3 regions of the Methylocystis sp. IM3 genome follow, and region 3 is predicted to be linked to each of the others. Evidence: predicted binding sites of a transcription regulator. Region 3 holds the regulator's gene; each other region holds the start of a gene.
The links. Region 3 encodes LexA, which represses DNA repair genes until DNA is damaged. Its sites were predicted from a motif close to TGTTCNNNNTGTGTTCNG; they were not measured.

Region 1: the regulator LexA is predicted to act here: its motif matches at 1,472-1,489, upstream of WOC76_RS14070 (YifB family Mg chelatase-like AAA ATPase).
Region 2: the regulator LexA is predicted to act here: its motif matches at 2,922-2,939, upstream of recA (recombinase RecA).

The regions. Positions count from the first base shown of each region.
Region 1 covers NZ_JBBPBZ010000002.1:2,472,542-2,476,974, reverse strand. Annotated here, with positions in the region: gene WOC76_RS14080 (hypothetical protein) at 1-513, shown strand, start outside; gene WOC76_RS14075 (lytic murein transglycosylase) at 577-1,374, opposite strand; gene WOC76_RS14070 (YifB family Mg chelatase-like AAA ATPase) at 1,551-3,089, shown strand; gene WOC76_RS14065 (ATP-binding protein) at 3,095-4,433, shown strand, end outside.
Region 2 covers NZ_JBBPBZ010000002.1:3,323,702-3,328,134, forward strand. Annotated here, with positions in the region: gene WOC76_RS18120 (hypothetical protein) at 1-1,116, shown strand, start outside; gene WOC76_RS18125 (pirin family protein) at 1,318-2,052, shown strand; gene WOC76_RS18130 (class I SAM-dependent methyltransferase) at 2,105-2,869, shown strand; gene recA (recombinase RecA) at 3,023-4,096, shown strand; gene alaS (alanine--tRNA ligase) at 4,311-4,433, shown strand, end outside.
Region 3 covers NZ_JBBPBZ010000002.1:1,168,726-1,173,158, forward strand. Annotated here, with positions in the region: gene WOC76_RS07520 (acetyl-CoA carboxylase carboxyltransferase subunit alpha) at 132-1,097, shown strand; gene WOC76_RS07525 (L,D-transpeptidase family protein) at 1,254-2,444, shown strand; gene lexA (transcriptional repressor LexA) at 2,609-3,319, shown strand; gene WOC76_RS07535 (ComEC/Rec2 family competence protein) at 3,479-4,433, opposite strand, start outside.

The sequences.
Region 1 (4,433 bases), 1.3 Mb from region 3:
ATGAAGATCGAGCTGCGAATCATCAAGGATGTCGGCGGCGAGGATAGGGAGAACGATAATCTCGACGCGGTGACGGTGGCCTACCAGCCGCCCAAGGTCTATCCGACCGGCACCGTGAATTTCGAGCACACCTTCAACGAGGGCGGCTATTTCGTCGGAATCGTGACTGTCACCGGCGATCATGGCGAGCGCTGGGTGTCGCGCTTCCCCTTCTCTGTCGACCGCACCTTCATGCGTGACCTGCCGGTCTATCTGACGCTCGGCCTCGGCGTCGTCGCGGCCTTCGCAATCTATCTCATCCATCGTCGCCGCAATCCGCCCCCGCAGATTTCTACCGCTGCCGCAGCCTTTAGGCCGCCGGAACGGACTTTCGACCTGCCGGAGGAAACGGATGCGGCGGGTGGCGCGCCGGAGGGGCAAGGATCGTCGGGCGAGGCGAAAAATGAACCGGCCGCGGACAAGCGCGACGACGATCACGACGACTCGGACAATTACAAAACTGCGGCGGAGTAGGCGGGCGCTCTCTCCGCGTCCCCATGAATTTGGAGGCGGCCGGCGCGGCCGCCTCTTTATCTTTTACTCATCGCCGCCGTCGATCTGGCGCCCGATAATGGCGATGGCGCGCTGATAGACAGAAGCCGCGTTCCAAGCCTGAATCGCGCCAAAATTGGGTTCGCCCGGTTGATACCCGGCGCCAGCGCGCCAGCCATGGGCGTGCAGGAAATTCGCCGTCGCCATCAGCGCGGCCGCCGCATTGTCGAGATTGCCGCCCCCGCCATAATTCAGAATGTTTTTCGGCAGGAACTGCGTCTGGCCGATTTCACCGTGCATGGAGCCTCTCGCGCTGGGCGAGAGCGTTCCGTTGTCGATCAACTTGAGCGCGGCGTAGAGCTGGTCTGTAAAATAGTCGGAACGGCGGCAATCATAGGCGAGAGTGGCGACTGCCGAGAGCGCGTGCTGATTCCCGTGCACCGCGCCGAAGCCGGTCTCCATGCCCCAAATGGCGATGAGCGGTCCAGGCGGCACGCCGTAACGCTGCTGAATGGAGGCGAAGAGCGCCGCCTGCGAGCGTTTGAGCTGCCGGCCCCGCGCGACAATGATTGACGCGCCGCGCTTCGCCATGAACTGGTCGAGCGATAGGCGGAAACTTTTCTGACCCCGATCGGCGGAAATGGTGGCCGCATTGTAATGCGTGTTCATCAGCGCGGCGATGCCGGCCTGACCCACGCGCTCCTGCGCCTCTTCCGCGAAATTCTGCTTCCAGTTCTCGAAGCCGCCCGGCCCGTTGCCGCATTGGGCGGCCCCTGCAGGAACCGCGCCCGTCAGGCCCGCTGCAAAAGTGAGCGCCGCCGCGCTCAGGCAAATCTTCCTCATCGGGCCTCCTCCTCGGGCTCGGCGGGCCGAGCCGCGCCAATCTCGCGAGCCTATCTAATTTTGTCTTCGCGGCAACCGTTTGGCGTCGGGTCTTTCATGTTCGCATATTGTTCTTGCGAGAGCGGGCGAGGCCCGTTATTGTCAAGTTACAGGTTTGATTTTGGGAGCGTCGCGGGATGGCGGTCAGGGTGGCGACGGTCGCTTTCGAGGGCGTCGAGGCGCGGCCCGTCGACGTGCAGGTTCAGATTTCTCCAGGCACGGTCGTTTTCAATGTCGTGGGACTCGGCGACAAGGCGGTCGCCGAGTCGCGCGAGCGCGTGAGGGCCGCGCTCATCGCGTCGGGCCTGGCGCTGCCCGCCAAGCGCATCACCGTCAATCTGGCGCCTGCGGACATGCCTAAGGAGGGCAGTCACTACGATCTGCCCATTGCGCTCGGCGTCATGGCTGCGATCGGCGCGATTCCCTCTGATTCGCTGGAAGGCTTCGTCGTTCTCGGCGAGCTTGCGCTCGACGGCGCGCTCACCCCCGTCGCGGGCGTGTTGCCTGCCGCCGTGGCGGCGAATGCGCGGGGGCAGGGACTTATCTGTCCGAAAGAATGTGGTCCGGAGGCGGCCTGGGCCTCGCGAGACATGGACGTCCTCGCCCCGCGCTCGCTCATCCAACTCGTCAACCACATCAAGGGCGCCCAAGCCCTGGCGCGCCCGGAGCCCGCCATTCGAGCCCGAGCCGTCGAAATGCCCGACCTCGTCGACATCAAGGGCCAGGAGAGCGCCAAGCGCGCTTTGGAGATTGCGGCTGCTGGCGGACATAATCTCTTGATGAGCGGCCCGCCGGGGGCGGGCAAATCCATGCTGGCGGCGCGGCTTCCCTCGATCCTGCCGCCACTCACGCCCCGCGAGCTGCTGGAAGTCTCCATGATCCATTCGGTTGCGGGGCAGATCGCGGGCGGCGAACTGACGGACCGTCGGCCGTTCCGCGCGCCGCACCATTCGGCGTCCATGGCGGCGCTCGTCGGCGGCGGGACCCACGCCCGGCCCGGCGAAATTTCGCTCGCGCATCACGGCGTTCTGTTCCTCGACGAATTGCCCGAGTTCCAGCCGCAAGTTCTCGACAGCTTGCGCCAGCCGCTCGAGACAGGGGAAGTGGCCATCTCGCGCGTCAATCATCGGGCCGTCTATCCCGCCCGCTTCCAGCTCGTCGCGGCGATGAATCCCTGCCGATGCGGTCATGCGCGCGATCCCGGCCACGCCTGCCGCCGACAGCCGAACGAACGCTGCGTCGCGCAGTATCAGGCGCGCCTCTCCGGTCCGCTCCTCGACCGCTTCGATCTTCAGATCGAAGTGCCGGCCGTTACCGCCGCCGACCTTGTTCTTCCTCCTCCCGCCGAGGGATCGCGCGAGGTGGCCGGCCGTGTCGCCGACGCGCGCGCAATCCAGCGCGACCGCTATGAGGCGCTGGGCCTTTCGGGCGTCACGGCCAACGCGGCCGCGCCGGCGGCGGTCATTGAGCGCGCCGCCATGCTCGACGCGCCAGGCACGGCGCTCATTCGAGAAGCCTCCGAGCGTTTCGCGCTCAGTGCGCGCGGCTTCCATCGAGTTCTGAAACTGGCGCGCACAATCGCCGATCTCGACGGCGCCAAGGAGGTGTCGCGCCCCCACCTCGCCGAGGCGCTCGCCTATCGCGCCGGCCTCTCGGCGGGACGCATCGCAGCGTGACCACGATGGACGCCGTCCCCCTCCTGTCCCTGGGAGCCGCGCTGGCGGTCGCATTGCTCATCCTCTCTCGCGCGCAGAAGCAGGTCGCGGCTCTCCGGCGGGATGTCGCTGAAATGCGCGCCACGGCCGCGGCCCGCGAAAAGACGGAAGCGGCGACTCGGGCCAGGTCACGCTTTCTCGCTGTCGTGAGCCATGAAATTCGCACGCCGCTCAACGGCGTCATGGGGCTTGCGCAGCTCTTGGGGACGACCCGGCTGGACCCGGAGCAATCGAGCTATATTGCGGCGATCTGCGACTCATGCCGCGCCCTGGGCCAGCTCATCGACGACATCCTCGATTTTTCGAAAATCGAGGCCGACAAGCTGGAATTGCGCTGCGAGAGCTTTGCTCCCGCGGCTTTGGTCGAGAGCGTCATCGAATTGCTCGCGCCGCGCGCGCAGGCGAAGGGGCTCGAAATCGCATGTTTCGTGGCGCCCGATTGCCCGCGCGAGATCCTGGGCGACGCGGCGAGGCTGAGGCAAGTTCTGATCAATCTGGTGGGCAACGCAGTGAATTTCACCGAGCGCGGCGGCGTCGGCCTGCGGCTCTGGCGCGAGGGAGAAACCCTTCGCATCGACGTGCGCGATACGGGCGCCGGTGTGCCGGAGCAAGCGCGGGAAGCCATCTTCGAGGATTTCACGCAGGTTGACGCCTCGGCGACGCGCCGGCAGGGGGGAACGGGCCTCGGGCTCGCCATCTCGCGGCGGCTGGTGCGGCTCATGGGCGGCGCGCTTGTCCTTGCGCAGACTTCCGCCGAGGGATCGACCTTCTCTCTCGCCTTGCCGGCGACGCTCTCCCATGTTCAGAGGCCGGCGTCGCGCCCCCTCGATGGGCGGCGCGTGATGATCGTGGGGGAGAGTGTGATGGAGGCGCCCTATCTCGCTCAGACCCTCGAGGCGGCGGGGGCCTCGGTCGTCGTTGCGCCGGCCAGGGATGCGCCGGCGCGCCTATCAGATGAAGAAGCTTTCGACACCGTCATCCTCGACTGCGCGCTCGGCGCGGAACCGGTCGCAAATCTGGCAAGCCGGGCAAGGTCCGCGCAAGCAGGACGGCTGTTTCTCCTTTTCTCGCCGCTGGAGCGGCGTGCTTTCGGCGAAACGGCCCTGCGCGATTTTGACGGCTGGCTGGTGAAGCCCGTCCGCAGCGCCTCGCTCGTGGCGTTGCTGGCGCGCGCGCCTCTCGACGCCCATGCGTCCTCATTCGCCGCCAGGCCTGTTCCTGCTCTGGAGGATATCGACGTCCTGGTCGCGGAGGATAATGACATCAACGCGCTGATCCTGATGCGTTGGTTCGGCAAGCTCGGCG
Region 2 (4,433 bases), 2.2 Mb from region 3:
GCCGACCCCTTCGACGACGACGGCGACTATTTTCATGCGACCGGCGGCGCGGACTTCACCCGGCAGCTCGACTCCTTCGACACCTACCGACAAACATTCCGATTTGGAAAAGACGGATGGCTGACCGCGGAACTCTCTGCGCGCGATCCGGAAAAAATTGGAAAGCCCAAAAATCCGCCGTCATTGACGAATGTCGCCATCAACGGCGAACCGGCGGCGCTGCTGAGCGAGCCGGATCATCATGGGGGAATCATCATCCGCCCCACGCATCCGCTTCCCACCCAATACCGCATCGAGTATTCGCTTGTGGGGTTGGATTTCGGCGGCAGCCGCAACGGCCAGTGGGCCTATTTGGGGCGCGTCAACGGCTACGCCGAAAACGGGGCGAAGACGCGCCACCCCTGGGCGTTTGGCCCGAGCAACGAAATTGCGAAGCCCTATGCCGACTGGTTCGGCGTCAAAAATACGAACGGCTTCTACTTTCTGGCTATTGTGGATTACCCGGACCCGTTTCCCCGCAACAACGTCTTCATTCATACACACCGCAAAGTCGCGATCGACGCTTACACCATGGCGGAGAAGCCTTCCTTCCAGCTCTGCGCTCCCTCGGGAAATCATGTCACTCAGGACAACACGGTAAATGCCCTGTTCTTTTCTCCGGGCGGCATGGTCGAGAGCGAGCCCGTCTCGGCAAGCGAATGCGGAACGACTTACGGCGACGCGCGCGCCGCTCCGCCAGTGGTCTCGGCCGCGCAGCTGACGCCCGAGGTCCTGCCCGGCGAAAGATATCGTTTTGCGATCGAGCGCGATCGTGCGGGCTACACGCTCGAAATCCAGGGCAATTTCCGTTTCTCCGGGAAAGCGACTTATCGTTTTCGCCGCGCATTTCTCCAGGATGGCCATCCCATCTGGCACTACAATCAGACGCGCGAGGAATATGACGGCGCTTACGACCGTTCGTTTACCTACAAGGGTCCCTTCGGCCTGTTGGAAATCCCGCATAGCTGGCCGAAAGACTCGGCCTATCCCGATTTTTTCATCATCGGCGATCCGCACACCAACTATTATGAAGGAACGGCCGCGATCGCCGACATCCGCCTCTACGAGCGCGAATGAGACGACGGGGAGGAAGCCCATGCGGCCGATGGTCTGCGCGTCCTTTGCCCTTCTCTGAGTCGTCGCGCAGACGCCGGACGGGGCGCTGCTCGTCACCGGCGACGAGAACGGAGCCGTCTATCTCATCGGCCACCGGCTCGGGCCGGTTGCCGGAAACTGAAGCGCCTGTCGAAAGGGTTGGCGGCGCGCGCCGGAGGGGCCATGTTCCGACTCGAACGGGAGGCTCGGAACATGCAGCTTTCGATCCGCAAGGCGGAGGCGCGCGGCGCCGCAAGGCTCGGCTGGCTCGACAGCCGGCATAGCTTTTCCTTCGGGGACTATTTCGATCCCGCGCATATGGGTTTTGGCCCGCTGCGCGTGATCAATGAGGATCGCGTTGCGCCCGGCGCGGGCTTCCCGACCCATCCGCACCGCGACATGGAGATCATCTCCTACGTCCTCGAGGGGGCGCTCGAGCACCGGGACAGCACCGGCGGCGGCGGCGTGCTGCGCCCCGGCGAGGCTCAGCGCATGACGGCGGGAACCGGCGTGCGCCATAGCGAATACAACGCCTCAGACCGCGAACCCGTACATTTTCTGCAAATCTGGATTTTGCCCGAGCGCGAGGGCCTCGCGCCCGGATACGAGCAGAAAGCCTTCCCGCCGGGCGAAATGCGCGGCCGGCTGCGCCTCCTCGCCTCCCGCGACGGCCGGGACGGCTCGCTCACCATCCATCGCGACGTCGATCTCTACGCAACGCGTCTTGGCGGGGGCGAACATGTGTCGCTGCGCCTTGCGCCCGGCCGCGGCGCCTGGGTGCAGGCGGCGCGCGGGGAACTCACGGCCAATGGCGCGCGTCTCTCGGCGGGCGATGGCCTCGCCGTGACGGGCGGGGACGAGTTGCGCCTCGAGGGCGTGAGCGACGCGGAGGCGCTTCTCTTCGACATGCGAATGTGACACATCCCCCCAGCGCGCCGCTTGGGGCGCGGGTGACCATTTCGGAGGGACAGTGGGCGCGGATGTCGGGCAATCCCTGGTCTTCGGCCAGAACGCGGCGGACTATCAGGCCTTCCGCCCCGAATATCCCGAGGGGCTTTTCGCCTGGCTGGCCGGCGCCGCCCCCGCGCAGGGCCTCGCCTGGGACTGCGGAACCGGCAGCGGTCAGGCCGCGCTTGGCCTTTCCCGTCATTTCAGCCGCGTGCTCGCCACGGAACGCGACCCGCGGCAATTGGCGCTGGCCCCGGACCGGCCCAATATCGAGTACCGCCTCGCCGCAGCCGAAGATGACCCTGGACTCGACGGCGCGGTCGACCTCATCGCCTGCGCCTGCTCCCTGCACTGGTTCGACTTGGGCGAATTCTATCCGTTGGCGCGGCGCGCGCTGAAGCCTGGCGGCGTTCTCGCCGCCTGGACCTATGACTGGCCCCGGACCGGCCGCGCCCCGCTCGACGCGGTGCTCGAAACGCTGAAGAGCGGGATCCTCGGCCGCTACTGGGGCCAGAACGCGCACTATTACTTCAGCGGCTATCGCACCCTGCCCTTTCCTTTCGCCGAGCGCGAGGCTCCCCTCTTCACGACGAAAATCGCCGAATCGAAAGACGATCTCCGCCGATTCCTCTCCACCTGGTCGGCGGTGCGCCGATACGAGGAGGACACGGGCCGCAATCCGCTCGACCTTGTGGACAAGGCGCTGGAGGACGCCTGGCGGGCCGCCCCCCCGGCGCGCGCCGTCGAGGCGCCGCTGTATCTGCGCTGCGGATATAAAGAAGACTGATTTTCAGACGACTTCCGGAGGGCTCCTCCGCGCCCGAGCGACCCGGCGCCGCGGGAACGAAAAAAGAACTTGGAGAGCGGAACAAATCATGCACAATAGAGCCCGAGCCGTTGCCCCTGTGCGTCGATTCGTGCCAGAAGGGATTTTCAAGCCGTGAGCCAAGCCAATCTCCGCCTCGTGGAAGGAACGTCCGTGGACAAGACCAAGGCGCTTGACGCCGCCCTGTCGCAGATCGAGCGCGCCTTCGGCAAGGGCTCGATCATGCGGCTCGGCAAGAATCAGAAAGCGGTCGAGATCGAGACCATTTCGACGGGCTCGCTCGGGCTCGACATTGCATTGGGCGTCGGCGGCCTGCCGCGCGGCCGCATCGTCGAAATCTACGGGCCCGAGTCTTCGGGCAAGACGACGCTTACGCTGCATGTCGTCGCCGAGGCGCAAAAGGCCGGCGGCGTCTGCGCCTTCGTCGACGCTGAACATGCGCTCGATCCGGTTTACGCCCGCAAGCTCGGCGTCAATCTCGACGAGCTTCTGATTTCCCAGCCCGACACGGGCGAGCAGGCGCTCGAGATTACAGACACGCTGGTGCGTTCCGGCGCCGTCGACGTGCTCGTCATCGACTCGGTCGCCGCGCTCACGCCGCGCGCGGAGATCGAGGGCGAGATGGGCGAGGTGCAGCCGGGGCTTCAGGCGCGTCTGATGAGCCAGGCGCTGCGCAAGCTCACCGCCTCCATCGCCCGCTCCAATACGCTCGTGATCTTCATCAACCAGATTCGCATGAAGATCGGCGTGATGTACGGCTCGCCGGAGACGACGACGGGCGGCAATGCGCTGAAATTCTACGCCTCGGTCCGCCTCGACATCCGCCGCATCGGCGCCATCAAGGATCGCGACGAAACGATCGGAAACCAGACCCGCGTCAAGGTGGTCAAGAACAAGGTCGCGCCGCCTTTCAAACAGGTCGAATTCGACATCATGTATGGCGAGGGCGTCTCCAAGGTCGGTGAGCTCATCGACCTCGGCGTCAAGGCGGGCGTCGTCGAAAAATCCGGCGCCTGGTTCTCCTACGACAGCCAGCGCCTCGGCCAGGGCCGGGAGAACGCCAAGGGCTTTCTGCGTCAGAACCCCCAAATCGCCGGACGCATCGAGCAGGCGATCCGCGAGAACGCCGGCCTCATCGCCGAGAAAATTCTGGACGCAGGCGCAGGCGACGACGACGGCGGCGAATAATTCCGCGCCCCTTTCAGCACCGATGATCGAAGGCCCGCTTGCCGGGCCTTTTTCATTGCCGAAACGCTCCCGGACTGGCATATCCGGCCGCGACAGACGGCGCGCGGGCTCTCTTCCGGCCAGCCGCGACGCGGCCTTTCGCAGGGCGGCCTTCCGCCCGGCAAGGTTTTCACCATATGACCGGCGTCCCCGGTCGCCTTCAGAGAGACGCAAAATGAGCAGCGTCAACCAGATACGCTCCGCATTCCTCGACTATTTCGTGCGCAACGGCCACGAGAAGGTCGCGTCCTCTCCGCTTGTCCCGCACAATGACCCCACCCTCATGTTCACAAATGCG
Region 3 (4,433 bases):
GATGCTACACAAAGCTGGTTCGAGCCCGGCGCCGTCCTTTTCTTGACTTCGTAGCGCCGAGCGGCGAGTTTGCGCGCGCGAAGCCGCCCCCGGCTGCCCGAAGGCTTTCAAGCAAGGAATCCCCCTCGTCCATGCGCTCCTATCTCGACTTCGAAAAGCCCGTCGCCGAACTCGAAACCAAGGTGGAGGAGCTGCGCACGCTGGCCGAGAAAGGCGAAGGGGTGTCTATCGCCGAGGAGCTGACCAAGCTCGAGGCGAAGGCCGCCAAGGCGCTCGCGGATCTCTATGCGGGCCTGACGCCCTGGCAGAAGATTCAGGTCGCGCGCCATCCCCAGCGGCCGCATTTCTCGGATTACGTCAAGCAGCTCGTCACCGAATTCACGCCGCTCGCCGGCGACCGCTTCTTCGGCGAGGATTCGGCCATCGTCGGCGGCTTCGGCCGCTTCCGGGGGGAGCCGGTCTGCATCATCGGTCAGGAGAAGGGCTCCGACACGGCGAGCCGCCTGCACCACAATTTTGGCATGGCGCGCCCCGAGGGATATCGCAAGGCCGTTCGCCTCATGGAGCTCGCCGACCGTTTCGGCCTGCCGGTTATCTCGCTCGTCGATACCGCCGGCGCCTTTCCGGGCATCGACGCCGAGGAGCGCGGCCAGGCCGAGGCCATCGCCCGCTCGACGGACGCCTCGCTTCAGCTTGGCGTCCCCAATGTCGCGGTCGTGGTGGGGGAGGGCGGCTCGGGCGGGGCCATCGCCATCGCGGCCGCCAACAAGGTGCTGATGCTCGAGCACGCGGTTTACACCGTCGCCTCGCCCGAGGCGTCGGCCTCGATCCTGTGGCGCGATTCGGCCAGGGCGCAGGACGCCGCGACCAGCATGAAGATCACCGCGCAGGATCTGCTGAAATTCGGGATCATCGACCTGATCGTCGCGGAGCCTGCGGGCGGCGCCCATCGTGATCCCGCCGCCGCCATTGCTGCCGTCGGCGACGCGGTCTCGCTGGAGCTTTCGCGCCTGACCAATCTGTCGCGCGAGCAGTTGCGTCACGCCCGCGCCGAAAAGTTTCTCAATATGGGGCGCAAGCTCGACGAGAAGCGTTAAGGTAAATGCGTAAAAAGCTCTTGTTCCAACCCCTCCAGAGGCGCCACGAACACTTTGTCGCCCAATGTTGGGACTAAGCAGCCAGATGGGCTGGGAGGCCCTCGCCCGTCGGCTTGCGTGAGCGGCGGGCAGGGACGCTGAAGGGAGCTCGAGAGCATGACATACCGGGTCCTGAAGCCGGCCGTATCGGCCGCCGCCTTCGCCGCGCTGTCTCTTGTCGCGCTCTCACTTGCCGCCTGCCAGGACAGCGGATTGTCCCATCGCTCCCTCGCGCCGATCCCGCGCGAGACCCTCGCCCTCATGGAGAAAGTCGGCGCCAGCAAGGAATCGCCCATGCTGATCCGCGCCTACAAGAAAGAGGCCGAGCTCGAGATCTGGAAGATGGGCGCCGACGGCAAATACGTCCATCTCAAGACCTATCCCATGTGCCGCTGGTCGGGCCAGCTCGGACCCAAGACGCGCGAGGGCGACCGTCAGGTGCCGGAGGGCTTCTATTCGATCAGCCCGGCGCAGATGAATCCCAATTCGTCCTATTATCTGTCCTTCAACGTCGGCTATCCCAACCAGCTCGACAGGGCGCTGGGCCATACCGGCGGCACCATCATGGTGCACGGCGCCTGCTCCTCGGCGGGCTGCTTCTCCATGACGGACGCGCAGATCGCCGAAATCTACGCCGTCGCGCGCTCCTCCTTCGAGGGCGGCCAGCGCTCGATTCAGATGCAGTCGTTTCCATTCCGCATGACAGCGGACAATTTGGCCAAGCACCGGCTCGACCCCAACATCGGTTTCTGGAAGAACCTCAAGGAAGGCAGCGACCACTTCGAGGTGACGAAGGAGGAGCCGCAGGTCGCCTTCTGTGGCCGTCGCTATGTCTTCAACGCCGAATCGGACGGGCATCTGGATCCGCTTTCCGCCTGTCCGCCGCTCAGGCAGGACCCCGAGATCGTCGCCAGCGTCTCCGCCAAGGCCGCGAAGGACGAGGCGAAAATTGCCGAGCTTTCGCAGGAGGTGAAGCCGGTGCGCGTCGTGTATCAGGACGGCGGCATGCATCCGAGCTTCCTTTCCAAGGTCGCCGAGACGAGCCGGCCCGAGGCGGTCGCGCCGCCGGAGGAGATCGCGCTCGAGGACAAGGCGGCGCGCGGCGGCAAGCCTGCGCCGCTCGCCGCGAAATCGCCGGTCGTGACCATGGCCGCCGCCAAGGCGGCGACGCCGGCCCGCCCGGCGGAAACGACGAGCGTCGCGCGGGCGCTGTCGACGGATACGCGCCGGGACATGTCGGCGCTCGCCGCCACCGCCGACGATGGTCCGACGTCTTCGATCAAGCGGGCGCTGAAGCTGAAGAAATAGCGGGCGGGCGTCGCTTCGCCGGCGCGCGCGAGGCTTTTCCTGGCGACCGCCCTGCCGCATTTGCCCTTGCGGAACGCAAAGGGAACGTCTAAGAATCGTTCATGATTTGTTTGTAACGCGCGACTGCTCTCAAGGGGCTGTCACCGTGGCGACAGGGGCGTTCCATGCTGACGAAAAAGCAGAGCGATCTGCTGCGTTTCATTCATGAGCGGCTAAAGGAATCGGGCGTTCCGCCCTCTTTCGACGAGATGAAGGACGCGCTCGATCTGCGATCCAAATCCGGCATCCATCGGCTCATTCTCGCCCTCGAGGAGCGGGGCTTCATCCGCCGTCTGCCCAATCGCGCCCGTGCGCTCGAAGTGCTGCGTCTGCCCGAGTCCGCGACGCCCAGGGGCGGCGCCGGCTCCCGTGGGGGCAAATTTGCGCCAGCGGTGATTCAGGGCAATCTCGGTCGCGTCCGCCCACTGAGCGAACGCGAGGAGTCGGGCAATCAACCGGTGGCGATCCCCGTCATGGGGCGCATCGCGGCGGGCACGCCGATCTCGGCTATTCAGAGCCGCAGCCATACGATCAGCATGCCGCCCGACATGCTCTCGAATGGGGAGCATTTCGCGCTCGAGGTGCGCGGCGATTCGATGATCGAGGCCGGCATTCTCGATGGCGACACGGTCGTCATCAAGAAGCAGGATCACGCGGACTCGGGCGACATCGTCGTGGCGCTGATCGAGGACGAGGAGGCGACGCTGAAGCGGCTGCGCAAGCGCGGCGCCTCCATCGCGCTGGAAGCGGCCAATCCCGCCTATGAGACCCGGATTTTTGGCCCCGACAAGGTGCGAATCCAGGGCAAGCTCGTCAGCCTGTTGCGGAAATATTGAACCTTTCCCTCTGATTTACAGGGATAGTCATATCGGCTCTGAAGGGGTTCGCCCATCCCGCTTCTCGCGGGCGGACGACGTGAGGCGGGCGGGGCGGCTCCGCTCCCTCGCAAACCCCGTCGTTTTGACTGGGACGCGACGCTTTCGCGCCGCTGTGGTTCATTCCATCGGTTCCGAGAGTTCCGCTTCCTCGCTCTCCTCATCCTCGGGCGCCGCGGCGCGCCCGGTCGCGGGCGGCGGGCGGGGAGACCAGGGCCGGTCCTCGTCGACCCCGCGCGCGGTCGTCCACAGGACGCCGCCTTCCTTGGCGAACTGCAAGGACACGGCCCCCGTTTCCGCGAGCCTGATACGGTCGATGACGAGCGGCGCGCCGCAGCCTTCGGGCGCGCGCAGCGGCGTGACGACGATCGCCGCCCGCGCGCAATCTTCGAGAAAAGCGCCGCGCGCGGTGACGAGCGCCACAAAACGCCCGTCCGCCAGACGGGCTACGCATCCGTAATCGTCGCAAGCGGTCCCGTCTTTCGCTTCGACGACGCTTCGGCCGTCGGCGTCGGCGCGCAGCCATTGTTCCGCCGCGAAGGCGCCGGGCCTCCTGGCGAGCAAAGCGAGTTCTCCCGAGGCGAGACGGATCGCCGCTGCGTCTCCCGACGCGGGGATGGCGAGATCGAATCCGGCGCCGCTCCTGGCGCCGAGGAGCCCGATCAGCGCCAGCGGAATGGCCGTGGCGCGCAGCGCGCTGGTCCGCCAGAGCACCGCGGAGAGCACGGCGAGGGCAAGAAAGACGATCGCCCAGGGCGCGAAAGCCTTCACCTGAAGGCTGGCGCCGGGCGCGCTGGCGATGAGGCCGGCAAGCCATGTGACGAGATGGATGCCCATCTCCAGCCAGCGCCAGATGAAGCCGTCGAGCCCGAAGGGGTAGAGCGCGGCGCCGAGAAGCGCGCAAGGCACGGCGAAAAACTCGATGACGGCGAGCGTCAGAGGATTGCCGATCAGCACATAGGGGCTGATCTCGTGGAAGTCATAGGCCATGAAGGAGGCGGTCGCGGAAGTGGCGCAGAGCGTCGCGACCACGAGCGCGCCAGGGCCATGCAAAAGACGCTCGGCCAGAATTTCG